Chloroflexus aurantiacus J-10-fl: one gene and its partner. The protein of the gene in region 2 interacts with the protein of the main gene of each other region in a pairwise test. Links are inferred from orthologs where the notes say so. Each region holds a gene or a part of one and is shown on either strand. Other genes may lie near its edges. The genes, in order: lpdA and odhB.

The links.
Region 1: the proteins of odhB (region 2) and lpdA interact in binary tests that used the Escherichia coli proteins (3 or more experiments, as listed by UniProt). The link is inferred for Chloroflexus aurantiacus J-10-fl from one-to-one orthologs.

What each region holds. Positions count from the first base shown.
Region 1 is NC_010175.1:3,795,214-3,803,053, reverse strand. The notes cover bases 1,055-3,946. They hold lpdA (dihydrolipoyl dehydrogenase), read right to left. Parts: upstream 3,261-3,946; coding sequence 1,848-3,260; downstream 1,055-1,847. Other genes in these bases: lipA (lipoyl synthase), read right to left, coding at 3,393-3,946; CAUR_RS14915 (lipoprotein), read right to left, coding at 1,199-1,693; CAUR_RS14920 (pyridoxal phosphate-dependent decarboxylase family protein), read left to right, coding at 1,055-1,065. Outside these bases: more of CAUR_RS14920, read left to right, coding at 1-1,054; more of lipA, read right to left, coding at 3,947-4,313; CAUR_RS14900 (GGDEF domain-containing protein), read right to left, coding at 4,409-5,170; CAUR_RS14895 (carboxymuconolactone decarboxylase family protein), read right to left, coding at 5,167-5,649; CAUR_RS14890 (class I SAM-dependent methyltransferase), read left to right, coding at 6,113-7,684; lipoyl(octanoyl) transferase LipB, read right to left, coding at 7,792-7,840. UniProt on the Escherichia coli protein: Lipoamide dehydrogenase is a component of the glycine cleavage system as well as of the alpha-ketoacid dehydrogenase complexes.
Region 2 is NC_010175.1:4,950,843-4,958,620, forward strand. What follows is about bases 2,191-5,020. They hold odhB (2-oxoglutarate dehydrogenase complex dihydrolipoyllysine-residue succinyltransferase), read right to left. Parts: upstream 4,364-5,020; coding sequence 3,017-4,363; downstream 2,191-3,016. Other genes in these bases: CAUR_RS19545 (hypothetical protein), read left to right, coding at 2,302-2,985; CAUR_RS19555 (2-oxoglutarate dehydrogenase E1 component), read right to left, coding at 4,401-5,020. Also shown: CAUR_RS19535 (IS5 family transposase), read left to right, coding at 1-382; mgtE (magnesium transporter), read right to left, coding at 389-1,744; more of CAUR_RS19555, read right to left, coding at 5,021-7,223; CAUR_RS19560 (hypothetical protein), read right to left, coding at 7,490-7,639. UniProt on the Escherichia coli protein: E2 component of the 2-oxoglutarate dehydrogenase (OGDH) complex which catalyzes the second step in the conversion of 2-oxoglutarate to succinyl-CoA and CO(2).

The DNA of each region.
Region 1 (7,840 bases), 1.2 Mb from region 2 along the record:
GATTGGATGCGGCAGTTGCTCGGCTTAAGCGAGACGTGGCGTGGCGTTATTCAGGACACCGCCAGCACCAGTACGCTGGTTGCACTACTCTGTGCCCGTGAGCGTGCGACCGACCACTGCCAGGTGCGCGGCGGGCTACAGGCGCTGCCGGCACCGCTGGTAGTGTATACCTCAACCCAAAGCCACAGCTCGGTCGAAAAGGCGGTGCTTCTGGCCGGTTTCGGGCGCGACAATCTTCGGCTGATTCCGGTTGACGATCAGTTTGCCATGCGCGTGGATGCCCTCGAAGCGGCCATCGCCGCCGACCGCGCCGCCGGACGGGTGCCATGTGCCGTTGTCGCCAGCATTGGCGCAACTGCGACAACCGCATGCGATCCGCTCGAACCGATTGGTGCTCTGTGTCAGCGCGAGGGTATCTGGTTGCACGTTGATGCCGCAATGGCCGGATCGGCGATGATCTTGCCCGAATGTCGGCAGCTCTGGCAGGGGATCGAACAGGCCGATAGTCTGGTACTCAATCCGCACAAATGGCTGGGGGCGGCATTCGATTGTTCGCTGTACTATGTGCGCGACCCGCAGCATCTGATCAGAGTTATGTCTACTAATCCCAGCTATCTGCAAACCAGTGCCGACGGTACGGTCACCAACTACCGTGATTGGGGGATTCCGCTCGGTCGGCGCTTCCGGGCGCTGAAACTCTACTTTCTCCTGCGCTGTGAAGGTGCCGAGGGCTTACGTGCCCGCCTGCGGCGCGATCTGGCTAACGCACGCTGGCTGGCCGCACAGGTCGATGCAACACCTCACTGGCGACGCCTGGCACCGGTGCCGCTGCAAACAGTTTGTGTCCGCCACGAACCACCCGGACTGACGGGAGAGGCGCTCGATCAGCACACGTTACGCTGGGTCGGTATGATTAACGCCAGCGGGGCAGCTTACCTCACGCCGGCAGTACTCGATGGACGCTGGATGGTGCGGGTGAGTATCGGCGCCGAGCCAACCGAACACGCCGATGTTGTGGCCTTGTGGGAGCTGATGCAAGCCATGGCCACACGTGTCGCACCGTAGCCGTTACAGTATAAGAGACGGTATGTCCAGGGGACATGTGAGGTCAGGTCAGCGACGTAGCACAGGCTGCGAGCTGTGCTACGTCTGCCTGAGAGATGATTGACCCGCAATCCAGCCTCTGCCTATCAACCACCTAACGACCAACCCGACTCCGCCAGGTATCGAGATCATATACGGCCAGGGCATTGATGAAGATTTGCACCGTCTTGTCATCGGCAGTCGTGACCGAGACAAAATAAGGGACGCCGCCGGCAACCCAGGCCATTGTGATCAGCGAAGGATCGATCACAGCTACGCCTTGCACGCCGCGTAACAGGGTCTTCTTAATCCGGTCGCTCCCTTCAATTGGCTGATTCTGCTCCCACACTGCGCGAGCCGGCGTACCACCACCAATGGTAATCGTCGCCGAGCCACCGCGCGGGCGGATTGCCACCAAAAACCCACGTTCATCGGCAAATGGTACCGGTTCGGGCAAGACATCGTAATCATCGGCAAATGTCGGCGGTAACAGGTATTGCAACGCTACAGGTGCGTCAGGTGGAGCCAGTTCTGGTTCGGGAATGAAGGAGCGACCGGCACAACCGGTTAGCACAATCAACAAGAGGAGTAGCGACAGTATTCGGCGCATAGCAATCTTCCTGATCTGGCTGACAAAAAACGTAGACTGTGGCAGGTTGGCTGCCACAGTCTATGATAGTGCACTCCGGCACAAAAAACCGCTTTATTCAGGGTAAAAATACGCAATTCTAACGTAACGTCTCTTGACCAATGCCCGGCGTGGATTACAGATGGATCGGCGCACCGTGCACCAGCGCATGGGCAGCCTCACCAATCGCCTCGTACAGCGTCGGGTGAGCATGGATCGTCTGCATCATGCTCTCACCGGTTGCTTCGTGGCTGAGGGCAATGCCACCTTCGGCGATCATTTCGGTGACCCGCGGGCCGATCATATGCACACCCAAAATCTCATCGTACTGGGCATCGGCAACCAGCTTGATGAAACCAAACCGGGTCTGACCGAGCACCCGCGCTTTGCCGTTGGCCGAGAAGGGGAACTTGCCCACCTTCACCTGGTAACCACGCTCGCGTGCCTTTGCCTCGGTCAAACCAACACTGGCAATTTCAGGGTTGCAGTAGGTACAGGCAGCAATCTTCCCGTAGTCAATCGGCGTCACGTGATGACCGGCGATATGTTCGGCGGCCAGAATCCCCTCGGCGCTGGCCTTGTGCGCCAGCCAGGGGGTATTGGCGGTACAATCACCGATGGCATAGACACCCTCGGCACTGGTTCGCAGGAAACCGTCGGTCTCGATGAAACCGCGATTGTTTACCTTGACACCGACCTCCTCCAGGCCGATATTCTCGGTGTTGGGAGCGATGCCAATCGAGACCAGCAACTTCTCGACGGCAATCTGCTGTGGCTTGCCAGAGCTATCAACCACGGTCACCACCACTTTCTCGCCGCCAACATCCACCCCTTCGACCTTTGCCCCGGCCAGCGTCTTGATCCCTCGGCGCTGGAACGCCTTGGTCAACTCAGCACTGACCTCTTCGTCTTCATTCGGCACAATGCGGGGTAAGGCTTCAACAATCGTCACATCACTGCCGAACGAACGGAACATCGAGGCGAATTCAACCCCGATGGCTCCGGCACCGATAGCCAGCAGACTGGACGGTACCGTTTTCAAGGTAAGCATATCGGTCGAAGAGAGCACCCGCTCGCCATCGAAGGGAATACCGGGGAAGGGACGTGGCCGACCACCGGTAGCGACAATAATATGTTTGGCCGCCAGAACCCGCTCACCACCTTCGTTTAACTGCACATGCACCTGACCGCGACCAATTAGCCGGCCCCGACCGGCCACTACCTCAATCTTATTTTTCTTCATTAAAAATGCCACGCCATCGGTGCTCTGCTTGACGACCGTATCTTTGTGCTTCATTGCCCCGGCCAGCTCAAAGGCGACGTTCTCAACGGTAATGCCGAAACGCTTCGCCTCCTTCACCTCTTCAAGCAGATCGGCGCTGTGCAAGAGTGCTTTGGTTGGGATACAGCCGATGTTCAGACACACGCCACCCAGGGCATTCACCTCAACAATCGCTGTCTTCATACCCAGTTGGGCAGCACGGATGGCAGCAACGTACCCGCCCGGCCCTGAACCAAGTACCACGAGATCGTATACTTGCTCACTCACGGAACTATCCTTTCATCTCATCTGATCACGACAACGCAACACTCAGATGCCGTTACCAAAAGATACAACAGCATTGAAATGATAGGCAATCGCGCAGGTACTCTATCACTCCCTGCGCGAGCAATCCTGCGTCTAATGTTGGGCAGCGCCCACGTGCAGATGGGCATTGTAACTCGACCGCACCAGCGGCCCGCTCTCAACGTGCGTAAAACCACGGGCCAGCGCGTAGCTGCGAAACTCAGCAAACTCGGCGGGCGTGACATAGCGATGCACCGGCCAATAGCTCGCATCGGGTGCCAGATACTGACCAATCGTCAGCACATTCACATCAACACTGCGCAGACGATCAATCACCTCGTACACCTCTTCGTTGGTCTCACCGGCACCGACCATCATGCCACTCTTGGTAACCAGCTTGGGGCGAGCAGCCCGTGCTCTGGCCAGCAATTCAATACTCTGCTCGAATTTAGCGCGTGGTCGAAACCGCCGGAACAGACGCGGTACCGTCTCGATATTGTGGTTCAGCACATCGGGTTCGGCGGCCAGCACCGTCGCCAGTGCATCCCAATTACCATCGAAATCGGGGATGAGCACTTCGACCTTGCAATCAGGCACCTTCTGGCGGATAAGCTCGATAGTACGGGCAAAAATATGCGCACCACCGTCGGGTACATCATCACGGTTGACCGACGTGAGCACGGCAAACTTGAGTTTCAGGTGAGCAACCGACTCGGCAACCCGCTCCGGCTCGTTCTCGTCAATTGGCTTTGGTTTCCCTTTACCGATAGCGCAGTAGCGACAACCACGGGTACAAATATCACCGAGCAAGAGAAAGGTGGCAGTGCGATGATTCCAGCACTCACCGATATTTGGACAGCGGGCTTCTTCGCAGACCGTATGCAGATTCTTTTCGCGCATCAAGCGCAACACATCGTGATAATTCACCCCACCCGGTGCCCGCGCTTTCAACCACTCCGGGCGGCGTGGCCGATTGACTGCACCTGATGCCGGTTGCGCGACACCTACCTCATTTAGCGGAATAAGTTCTGCCATTGGCGTTCTCGCCTTCCAGTGATCGCCGACCGGGTCGGACGATCAACGATAACGATTCGATTGGCATACGTATTGTACCGCATATTATTAGAAAGTTAGCGACCGGTCTTTTTGTGTTGTTTTTGGGCGTACATGCGTTGATCGGCTCGTTGCAGCAAATTTGTGCAATTGTCTTCATCGGCCCAGGCGAAACCGTAGCTAACTTGAAAATGGCTTATTGCTTCCAGCAATGCTGCTTGCTGCTGTCTGGTCAACAGAACAACAAACTCATCCCCACCCAGCCGAAACGCTTCAAACGCCGCCTGCCGAAGCGCGTCGGCGAAACGCTGGAGCAACTGGTCGCCGGCCAGATGACCCTGAGTATCATTTACCCTTTTCAGATTATCAAGGTCGAGAAACGCTACACCCCAATCTGCAGGCAATCCCCCTTTTAACCGTCGCTCAAGTGCACGCCGATTCCCTAAACCGGTTAACCAATCGTAACGAGCCTGACGATCAAGTTCTTCTCGATAGCCGGCAGCCTGGAGTGCAGCAAACAGATAATCACAATAGAGAGCTGCCATCCGCAACTCATCCGGATCATCAATATCAGGCAATACCAGCCGAACATAAACCGGGTACGGCGGGCCAGAAAAGCTAATCCCATACCCTCCCGGTACCCGGCCACGAACTGGAAACTTCTGCTCAATCACCGTAGAGGAGGGATCGATAACCTCAAGATGGCCGCGCTCAAATATCCAGCTCACCCAACGGCGAGCATGCTCAAGAACTTCGGCAAAGCTGAGGTTAGTGTAGCCGGTTGCTGCTTCGTGTAAGAGGAGTAAACGAACCAGCAATGACTCAGTTCGTGTTGTCATAGTGGGTCAACAGGGATTTCCAGCATATCTGTCCAATTGTTGATTAATGTAAAGACCCCCACCACGGCAACCGCTTCCTGTATCTCTACCTCACTCAACCCTACAGCCTGAAGTCCGATCAAAAGCTGCGGATGAGGTGAAACCGCCGCGGCCTGAGCGAACTGAAGGAGTGCCTGAACTCGACCCGGTAGAGTCGGTATGAGAACCCCACGACGTAACGCATCAAGAATTTCTGCTTCCAGCCCCTGCACCATGAGCGCGTGGAGATGAATTTCGGCGGCATATCGCGATCCACGCGTCTGTGAAATGATCACACCCATCATTTCTTTTACAGTACGCGGCAATACCCCTCGTAAAACCACATGGCGAAACGCCTTCCAAAGAGCGATCTGGGTATCGGTACTTTTAGCGTATGCAAAGACATTCGGCACAACCCCAAACCCAAGATCATGGATGATTTCCGACGTAACATCCTCCATATTCCATGCCTCCAGATCATTTCAAGCAAACCAACAGCATGCCGACCGGTTAATAATGAAATGTTCGTAGCGAAGTAGCCGGAGCAGCTACAGTATCACAACACGCCGCCAGAGAAAATCTTTGTATAAAAATATCGGATAACAAATGCTTATCCAACAAAATATGATCTGAACAGGGGTTTAACACCGTATCTTCAATCTAAAATGACAGGAAGAACGAACGGCAATGACAGGGGAACTCAAACATGGAGCATAGTACGCTGGTATTATACCACGTCGTATCGCATAATGGAATATGGTATCAGAAACAATGTGTTGCGTGAAAGTGATAGTGTTTTGCTCAAGTCAGATTCAACCAACGGTGCAATCTCACCATCTCGAATGCACTTCAGTGGCGCCTGCAATACAGTCGAGTTATCGAGCAAGCTGGTTTCGTTGCAGGAATTGAAAGACTGAGATAGACATGAACCGACAACTTCGCAACGTTGAATTCGGAGATTTTCAAACACCTGTTAGCCTGGCAAGAGATATTTGTGCGCTGATTGCGCGAACTGGCTTTCAGCCTGCTGCCATTCTCGAACCCACCTGTGGGACGGGGGCATTCCTTCAAGCAGCATTGGAAACATTTCCAGGTGTAACGCGCATTCTTGGGTTTGATATCAATCCACAACATATCACGCAGGCACGACACACCATCACACCCATCAACCCTCATTCACCTGCATCTGTTGAAATATGTCAGGCCGACTTCTTTCGTACCGACTGGACAAATATTGTTGCAGCACTACCAGAACCACTCCTGGTGATTGGCAACCCACCGTGGGTCACAAACACAGCACTAAGCACGCTTAGCAGTACGAATCTTCCCGTAAAGTCAAACCGCGACCATCTTCGTGGCATTGACGCGCTTACCGGAAGTAGTAACTTCGACATTTCAGAATGGATAATGAGAGAGATCATTTCCTGGTTTAGAGATAAAACCGGACTGCTGGCAATGCTCTGCAAGACAACCGTTGCCCGCAAGGTGCTCAAATACGCCTGGCACAACGGAATACACTCCGGCACAGCATCACTCTATCTTATCGACGCGCACACACATTTCGGTGCTGCGGTCGACGCCTGTTTACTACTTGTACCGATTACTCCAACCGGTACAGACAAGGTGTGTCAGGTGTTTCATTCTCTGGATGCAGTGCAACCTGCCAGCACCTTTGGATTACGAGAAGGCATACTGGTGGCTGATACTGCATTACCTCCGCATTGGCAAGAGCTGGGAGGAAATAGCCTGAAGGTCTGGCGGTCAGGAATAAAGCACGATTGCAGTAACGTCTTTGAACTGCACGTTGAAGGTGACAGGCTCGTGAACGGACTGGGAACACAGGTTGATATTGAACCTGAAGTACTTTTCCCACTCTTGAAGAGCGCTGACCTGGCAGCCCGACGCCGACCACAACGCTGGATTCTGGTTCCACAGCGAGCAGCAAATGATGATCCGAACCATCTTAAGACCCATGCGCCTAAAGCGTGGCATTACCTGACTGCTCACGCCCATCTGTTAAACAAAAGGAAGAGCCAGATATACAAAAACCGCCCACGATTTTCTATCTTTGATGTTGGATCGTATTCGTTCGCTCCATGGAAGGTTGCAATCTCAGGTCTCTACAAAAAACTCGAATTCGTACAGGTACCACCGTATGCAGATCGCCCGGTCATGCTTGATGATACCTGCTACTTCTTTTCCTGTTATTCCGCAGAAGCCTGCAACCTGCTCTACGAGCTGGTCACATCCGAACCGGCCAAAGCATTCTGGTCATCCAGGATTTTCTGGGATGCCAAGCGACCAATTACGGCACATTTGCTGAATGCACTCGATCTCAGGCGTCTTGCTCGATTGTTGGGAAAAGAAGCTGCTGTTGACCAACTGCTCGCGGAACGACAAATTGCTGAGTCTACCCAGGGCGCAAACCAGTATCTTCTGTTTCAAAACGGCTTCGCTGAAGAGGAGACGGAGGTACCCGGAAGAGAAGAACGCTGAGCAATGCTATGATCACCACAAAGACACGACGGACACAGAGAATGCTCAAAACAGTCTACTACCCTCTGTGCTCTCAGTGCCTCTCTGGTGCAACACCGCCCAAACCTTTACATCGCCAGCGCTTCAACCCGCGGTTCAAGGGCAAACACCTCGCCT
Region 2 (7,778 bases):
CCTGCTGGCGGTGGTGGTCACGCCAGCCAACGACCACGACCAGGCGCAGGTGGCGGCGCTGGCGCAGCGCATGCAGGAGATACCTGGCGACACGGTGGAAGTGGCCGTCGTTGACCAGGGCTACACTGGTGAGCAACCGGCAGCCGAGGCCGCCGCCCACGGCAGTCGCCTGGCGGTGGTCACGCTGCCGACCGCCAAACGGGGCTTTGTCTTGCTGCCGCGGCGCTGGGTGGTCGAGCGCAGGTGCGCCTGGATGACGCGCTGCCGTCGCTTGGTGCGCGACTACGACCGTGTGGCAGAGACGCTGGCCGGCTTGCATGTCGTTGCCTTTGCCATCTTGTTGGCCCATCGGTTTGTCGCTCTCATGGTTCAACGTTCATAACAGGCTCTAGCTTGTTAGTCCCAGCAACCAGGTCGCCAGCGAGAAATAGATCAACACCCCACCAATATCCGAGAGCGAGGTCACCAATGGACCGCTGGCCGTCGCCGGATCAAGCCCCAGCCGGCGCAACAGGAATGGCAACGACATCCCAATCAAACTACCCATCAGCACCAGCACCATCATCGTCAGCGAAACCACGCTGGCGACGTGCCAGCCAACCCGAATCACACCTAGTAAACCGACCGCCAGCGCCATCGCACTCCCCAACAACAGCGCGACCAGCAACTCTTTTGCCAGCAAACGCCACCAGTCGCCTGAATCGATGTCACCGGTCGCCAGCGCACGCACCGTCAGCGTTGCCGACTGCGAACCGGCATTACCGGCGCTACCGATCAGCAGTGGCAGGAAGAAGACCAGGGCCACGACTGCGGCAATTGTCTCTTCAAACGCAGCAATCGCCGCCCCAGAAAAGACATTCACAAAGACCAGGGCGACCAGCCAGGGCACGCGCTTGCGGACAAGTTCAAAGATCGGGGTCTCCAGATAGCTGCCACGCAGCGGCTCAATAGCGGCACTGCGATAGAAGTCTTCAGTGACCTCCTCCTCGGCAACGTCAATCAGGTCGTCAAAGGTTACGATCCCAACCAGTACCCCATCTGAGTCAACGACCGGCAAAGCCGGCAAGCTGTAGCGCCGCAACGCCTCAACTGCCCGTTCACGATCATCAAATGCCGACAACACAACATAGCTCTCGTCCATCAGACTACGCACCGTCTGTGTCGGCTCGGCCAGAATAAAACGACGCAACTCAATCGCATCGAGCAGCCGCCACTTCTCATCGGTCACATAAATCACATCAATTGTTTCGCTATCGCGTCCACGTACCCGGATATGGTCGAGGGCACGGGCAATCGTCCAACCCGGACGCACCGCGACATAATCGGGGGTCATCAGACGCCCGACGCTCTCTTCAGGATAACCGAGTAACTGACGGGCTTCTTTGAGATCGTGTGGGCTGAGCAGATTGAGTAACTTTTGCGTTACCTGGCCGGGAAGCTCTTCAAACAATTGCGTGCGATCATCGGGGCTGAGATTCGCCAGCAGTAAGCGCGTCTCCTCCAGACTCAGACTGGTCAACAACTCGTATTGATCGTCATGCTCAAGGTAGGAGAAGACTTCACCGGCTAACGCACGTGGTAAAACGCGAAACACCAGCATGCGCTCGGCGGCAGACAGCTCGCGGAGCAGATCGGCAATCTCCGGCGCCGGCCAGCGCGAAAGTTGCTCGCGCAGATCGAGCCAGCGCTGTTCGGCAATCAATGCCTTAACCTCATCGAGGCGGGGAGTTGGGAATGTGGTCATTGTCACCCCCTGTGCTTTCTGGCAGCGGCACAGGAGGTAACGACATTCAGTACACAAAAAGCCCCGGTAAGCTCAACCTCACCGGGGCAGATCGTTATGATCAGACCAAACGTCTACTCATATCGACACCGTGAGCCGATGAGGCCGGTGCAGGTATTGATTGTCATTACCATACTGTGCCGCTGACGAGAATGACTACTATCCATAGCGGTTCCGTTCCTCATCGTGTCTAAACGTTGCCAACAGGCTTCACTACTATACGCCGGAGACGCTGATTTGTCAATCTTGCGCACATTGGTAAGTCATTTTCTGGCAGTGAGCGAGTCTGTCCGTAAATTTGTTATTAAGAAAGTGTTAAGACATTTGAAGAAAGTTTAACTGACAATCTCCAGAAAAATATCTTCAAGAACAAGTTATTTAACCAAAAGATGTAAAGATTTTCTATCAAAAAGATTAAGAAAATGTTACCCCAAAATCCGCTCTGAAGCCGTATCCTGAATCCCATCACTAACGACGATTCTCCATAGTACCTGTCAAACGAAAGGGTGAGGTTGAACATGAAGCTGTTACATATGGAGAACCGGATCGAGCGTAAGGTTGTTGCCAGTCTACGCCTTCAATGGCAGCGCAACCGTTACCTTCTCGGCAGTGCAGCGCTGATCGTTGCATGCTGCGTAACAGTGGTATGGCTCGCAGCACGTCTCTGGCATATTGATCCGATTATTCTGTTACGCGATGTCTACATCGTTGTTGGTGCAGAGCCGTATGCAGGACTGATGTCAAACATTGGCTTATTGGGCTGGTGTGTGGCAGCGACTGTCTGGAGTATAACCGTCTATCTGTTACATCCGCACCGTGCTGACCCCCGCTATGGGTTAGCCATCAGTGCAGGGGTGATCACCGCGATTTTGTTGATTGATGATGGCTGGATGTTGCACGAATACCTCTTACCTCAGTTAACCGGACTTAGCGAGAAGGTGTTTCTGGCCGGTTATGCCCTCCTGGCAATCACGTTTGCCGGCTATGCCCTGCCTCGTATGTTGCAAACCGACTACCTGCTGGCAGGTATCGCTGCTGGCTGTCTGGCCGCTTCGTACCTGATTGACATAGTGCTCCCGTTTACCCCTCGCCACACGCTATACGAGGATGTCGCCAAATTGAGCGGTATTATCTTCTGGGCGGCTTACGCGCTGAGTGTCTTTCGGGAGGTTGCGAAAACACAACGGGGGCGACTCGCGTAGCCGCCCCCGTTCCTCTTGATGGTTGGATTAGCTACCCTTCCAGCAGCAACGCCTCTGGGTCTTCAATCAGCTCTTTCACTTTCACCAGGAAGCGCACTGCTGTGCTGCCATCGATCAAGCGATGGTCGTAGCTCAGCGCAACGTACATCATCGGGCGAATGACGATCTGCCCGCCGACGACGACCGGACGCTCTTCGATTTTGTGCATGCCCAGAATGCCTACTTGCGGGGCATTGAGAATCGGCGTGCTCATGAGCGAACCGTAGACACCGCCATTCGTGATCGTGAATGTGCCCCCCTGAAGTTCGGCCAGACTCAACGTTCCTTCCCGTGCCTTCTTCGCCAGTTGGGCGATTTCGCGCTCGATCTGTGCGAAGGTCTTACGGTCGGCATCGCGCACAACCGGCACCACCAGCCCCTCGTCAACACCAACGGCGATGCCGATGTCGTAGTAGTACTTGATGACGACCTCTTCGCCCTGAATCTCGGCATTTACCATCGGAAAAGCTTTGAGCGCTCCGACCACGGCTTTGGTGAAGAAGGACATAAAGCCCAAACCAACCCCATGCCGCTCTTTGAACGAGTCCTTGTGACGGGCGCGCAACGCCATCACCGCGCTCATATCCACTTCGTTGAAGGTGGTAAGCATCGCTGCGGTGTGCTGCGCTTCCACCAGCCGGCGAGCGATGGTTAAACGGCGCCGACTCAGGCGCTGGCGTTCTTCACGACGGTCACCATTCGTACTGACTACTGCCGGGGCTGCAGGTGGCGTTGGCCGTGGGGCCGGTGCTGGTGGTGGCGGCGCAACCGGAGCTGGCGCAGGTGACGGCTGAGCGGGCTGTGGGCGCTCTACCACAGCCGGGGTCGGATGGCTGACGTGGACCCGCGCTTCATCCGCTTTAGCGGTTGCTTCACTCGGCCCGGTACCCGACACCAGCCGCATAACATCTTCTTTAGTAATGCGCCCGCCGGGGCCGGTGCCGGGAACTGTGCGCAAATCGATAGCGTGTTCGGCAGCCATGCGCTGGGCAACCGGTGTCGCCAGCACTTCATTGACCGCAGTAGCAGCTACCGGTTCAGCGACAGGGGCCGCTACCGTTGTTGTACTGGCTGCCGCCACCGGTGCTTCTTTAGGCAATGCCCCGGCTTCAATCGTACCCAGCAGATCGCCAATACCAACCGTAGTCCCTTCTGGACATGCGATGCTGGTCAGAATCCCGCTCTGATCGGCGGCTACTTCGAGATTAACCTTATCGGTCTCCAATTCAACTACCGGTTCACCAACCGCAACCGGTTCACCTTCACGCTTAAGCCAGCGTGCTACCGTCGCCTCAACAATCGACTCACCGAGTGACGGTACGCGAATTTCGTATGCCATGCCCTAACCTACCTCACTCATCAGTAACGCACATACCTTAGCGCGTCATCGTTTCTCGTCCTTGCAATGCCGGTACAGGAGACTCCGGCAGATCAGCTACCGCCTCGCGTAAGATACGAGCCTGTTCACGCACGTGAATGCTATGCAACCCTTCTGCCGGACTGGCCGACTCGGCACGTCCGACATAGCGGAGTGTAACCCCTTCGGGTAAGAGCTGTTGTAAGCGGGGCCAGACAAAGCTCCAGGCTCCCATATTCTGCGGCTCCTCTTGCAACCAGACCACCTCTTGCAGGTTCGGATAGCGCTGCATGGCCATCCGCAACTCTTCGGCAGGGAAGGGATAGAGTAGCTCAAGCCGCAGCACATCAACCCGGCCAGCAGTCTTTTCCCATTCGGCACTGGAGAGCAGATCAATCGCTACCTTCCCCGAACACAGGATGAGGCGCGTGACCCCTTCTGGCGCTGGCGCCTCTGCCCCCAGACCAAGCACCGGCTGGAAGCGATGGTCGGTGAGATCGCGCAACGACGAACTACTGCGTGGATGGCGCAGCAGGCTCTTGGGCGTCAGGATAATCAATGGCTTGGGGTCGGCATACAGCGATGCCGCCTGGTAACGGAGCAGATGGAAGTATTGCGCCGCAGTCGTACAATTCGCGACGCGAATATTGTCATTGGCTGCCAACTGCAAAAATCGCTCCAGACGTGCGCTTGAGTGTTCCGGGCCTTGCCCTTCATAACCGTGCGGCAGCAGCATCACCAGCGATGGGTTCTGCCCCCACTTGGCGTGCCCACTGACGATAAACTGATCGATGATCACCTGAGCGCCGTTAGCAAAATCGCCAAACTGCGCTTCCCACAACACCAGCGTGTCGGGCGCGTGACAACTGTAGCCGTACTCAAAACCCAATACCGACGCCTCGGAAAGCGGACTGTTGTAGACGGCAAATGAGGCGCGGGCTTGCGGAATGTGGTGCAGTGGAATGAAACGCTCGCCGGTCACCACATCGTGCAAGACAGCATGGCGATGGCTAAATGTACCCCGTTCGCTGTCCTGCCCGGTCAACCGGATGGGCGTGCCATCGGCGAGGATACTGGCAAACGCCAACGCCTCGGCGTGGCCCCAATCGATACCGCTTTCCTCAAAGATAGCCTGTCGGCGCCGTTGCAGGGTGCGTTCGAGCTTGGGATGAACCGTAAAGCCTTCAGGCCGATCTAACAATGCCTCGTTCAGCTCGATCAGCGTTTTCGCCGAAACCGGGCGGGCAAAGATCGGTGGACGACGCAGCGGTTGGACGGGCGGCGGTGGTGCAGGTGGCAACGACGCTGCCAGACGCTGACGTTCACGCACCTTCTCAAATGCCTGCTGGAGCCGATTCATTACCGCATCGACGCGAGCCTGGGCTTCCTCGCGGGTGATGATCCCGCGCCGTTCCAGCTCGCGCGCCCAAATCTCGCGCACCGTCGGATGATTGCGAATTCGCTCGTACATCTTGGGTTGGGTAAACTCCGGCTCATCACCCTCGTTGTGGCCCCACCGCCGATAACCTACCAGATCGATGAGGAAATCTTTCTGGAACTTCTCACGGTATGCTGAAGCCATCCGGGCCGCAGCAATACAGGCTTCAACATCATCAGCATTGACATGCACGACCGGAATTTCCAGACCACGCGCCAGATCGCTGGCGTAGAGGGTCGAACGCGAGTCGTTGCTGTCGGTCGTAAACCCAATCTGATTGTTGATGATAATGTGAATCGTTCCGCCGGTATGATACCCCTTCAACCGCGAGAGGTTCAGCGTCTCAGCGACAATACCCTGACCGGGGAAAGCAGCATCACCGTGGATCAGAATCGCCAGCGACTCCTTCTCGTCCTCTTCCGGGAAGCCAGGCCGATTACGGTGCTCTTGCGCAGCACGGGCGCGACCTTCGACCACCGGATTGATAAATTCGAGATGACTTGGATTGGGTGCCAGCGTAATCGGCATCTCGGCAATCCCGCTCTCGCGGTAGGCTTTGCGGGCACCGAGATGATACTTCACATCACCTGTCCAGCCTTCATAGGTATCTTTGGTATAGTCGGGCGAATGAAATTCGGTCAAGATCATCGAATAGGGCTTACCGAGAATATGCGCGAGAACGTTCAGACGACCGCGATGCGCCATCCCAATAACAACCTCTTTGGTACCATTGACCGCAGCATTCCGAATGATGGCGTCGATCATCGGGATCAGCATGTCGCAGCCTTCAATCGAGAACCGCTTTTGACCGGGGAATGTCTTGTGTAGAAAGCGCTCAAAACACTCAACTTCCGTCAGCCGGTCGAGTAGTTCGCGCTGACGGTCTGCATCAAGCCCGCCGAAGAAACGGCGATCCTCGGCCGCCTCACGAATCCAGGCACGTTCAAGGTAATCCTGAATCTGATCGGTCTCGTAGCCAATCGAACCGGAATAGGCCTGTCGCAGACGTTCTACACCTTCGGCAGCATTGCGTACCTGAGTAGCAATCGGCCCCCGGACGATGTGTGCCGGTAGTGCAGCCAGATCGGCCTGCGTCACCCCGTGTGTTGCCAGCTCCAGACCGGGATCACCGGGTGGATCACTGCCGAGCGGATCAATCCGTGCTGCCAGATGCCCCAATTCACGGATGTAGCGGATCAATCGCGCTGCACCAACAATCCGCGTCACATCCAACGGCGGTTGGCCGGCCTCGCCAGCCGGCGCCGCACTGTCGCTGGGCGGCGCCCATTGCGCAAAAAAGGCCCGGGTTGCCTCATCGACCGAATTGGGATCGGCGCAATAACGCTCGTACAATTCGATCAGATAGCCGGCATTTGGGCCATAGAAGCCGTTCCATTCATTCATGCTTCGCCCGCTCCTTTACCTGGATAAGGGTTGTCAGTTATTTGTTCATATTATCACAAACAATAACAGCGCAGTAACAACGCTGTTACGCTGCCTTTATTGTACCACGTTGACTGCACGGCGTTTCCAGGCAAAACGCCACCGGGTACTGTTTTTTGACCCACAAACCGCCAGTCTGGGATGGGGACGAAAAAGAATGATGGGTGAAGGCATTTCCTTCACCCACCATCAACTTCCAGCCAGAAACCGTCTCCGCGCACCTGCTCCTACATCGCAGTAATTGCGTTGCAGGCTGCTGCAATTGCAACCATTGCGCCACAGGTGATCAGAACTGCAATCGTTTGTGCAAGCCGGTATGGCATCTCAAATCGGGATGCCCGTTGCTTCACCGAAATGACTCGCTCTTGCTGCATCATTGCCTCACTATACACTTATTCTTGATAGCCATGTACTTTGAAGATAAATGGTTGATACTGTGTCTAACCAGGGGTGATGCTCACTTTATGCCGGGAAGATTCACCCGATTTGGAATGGTAACCGGGTTCTGGTGTTGCC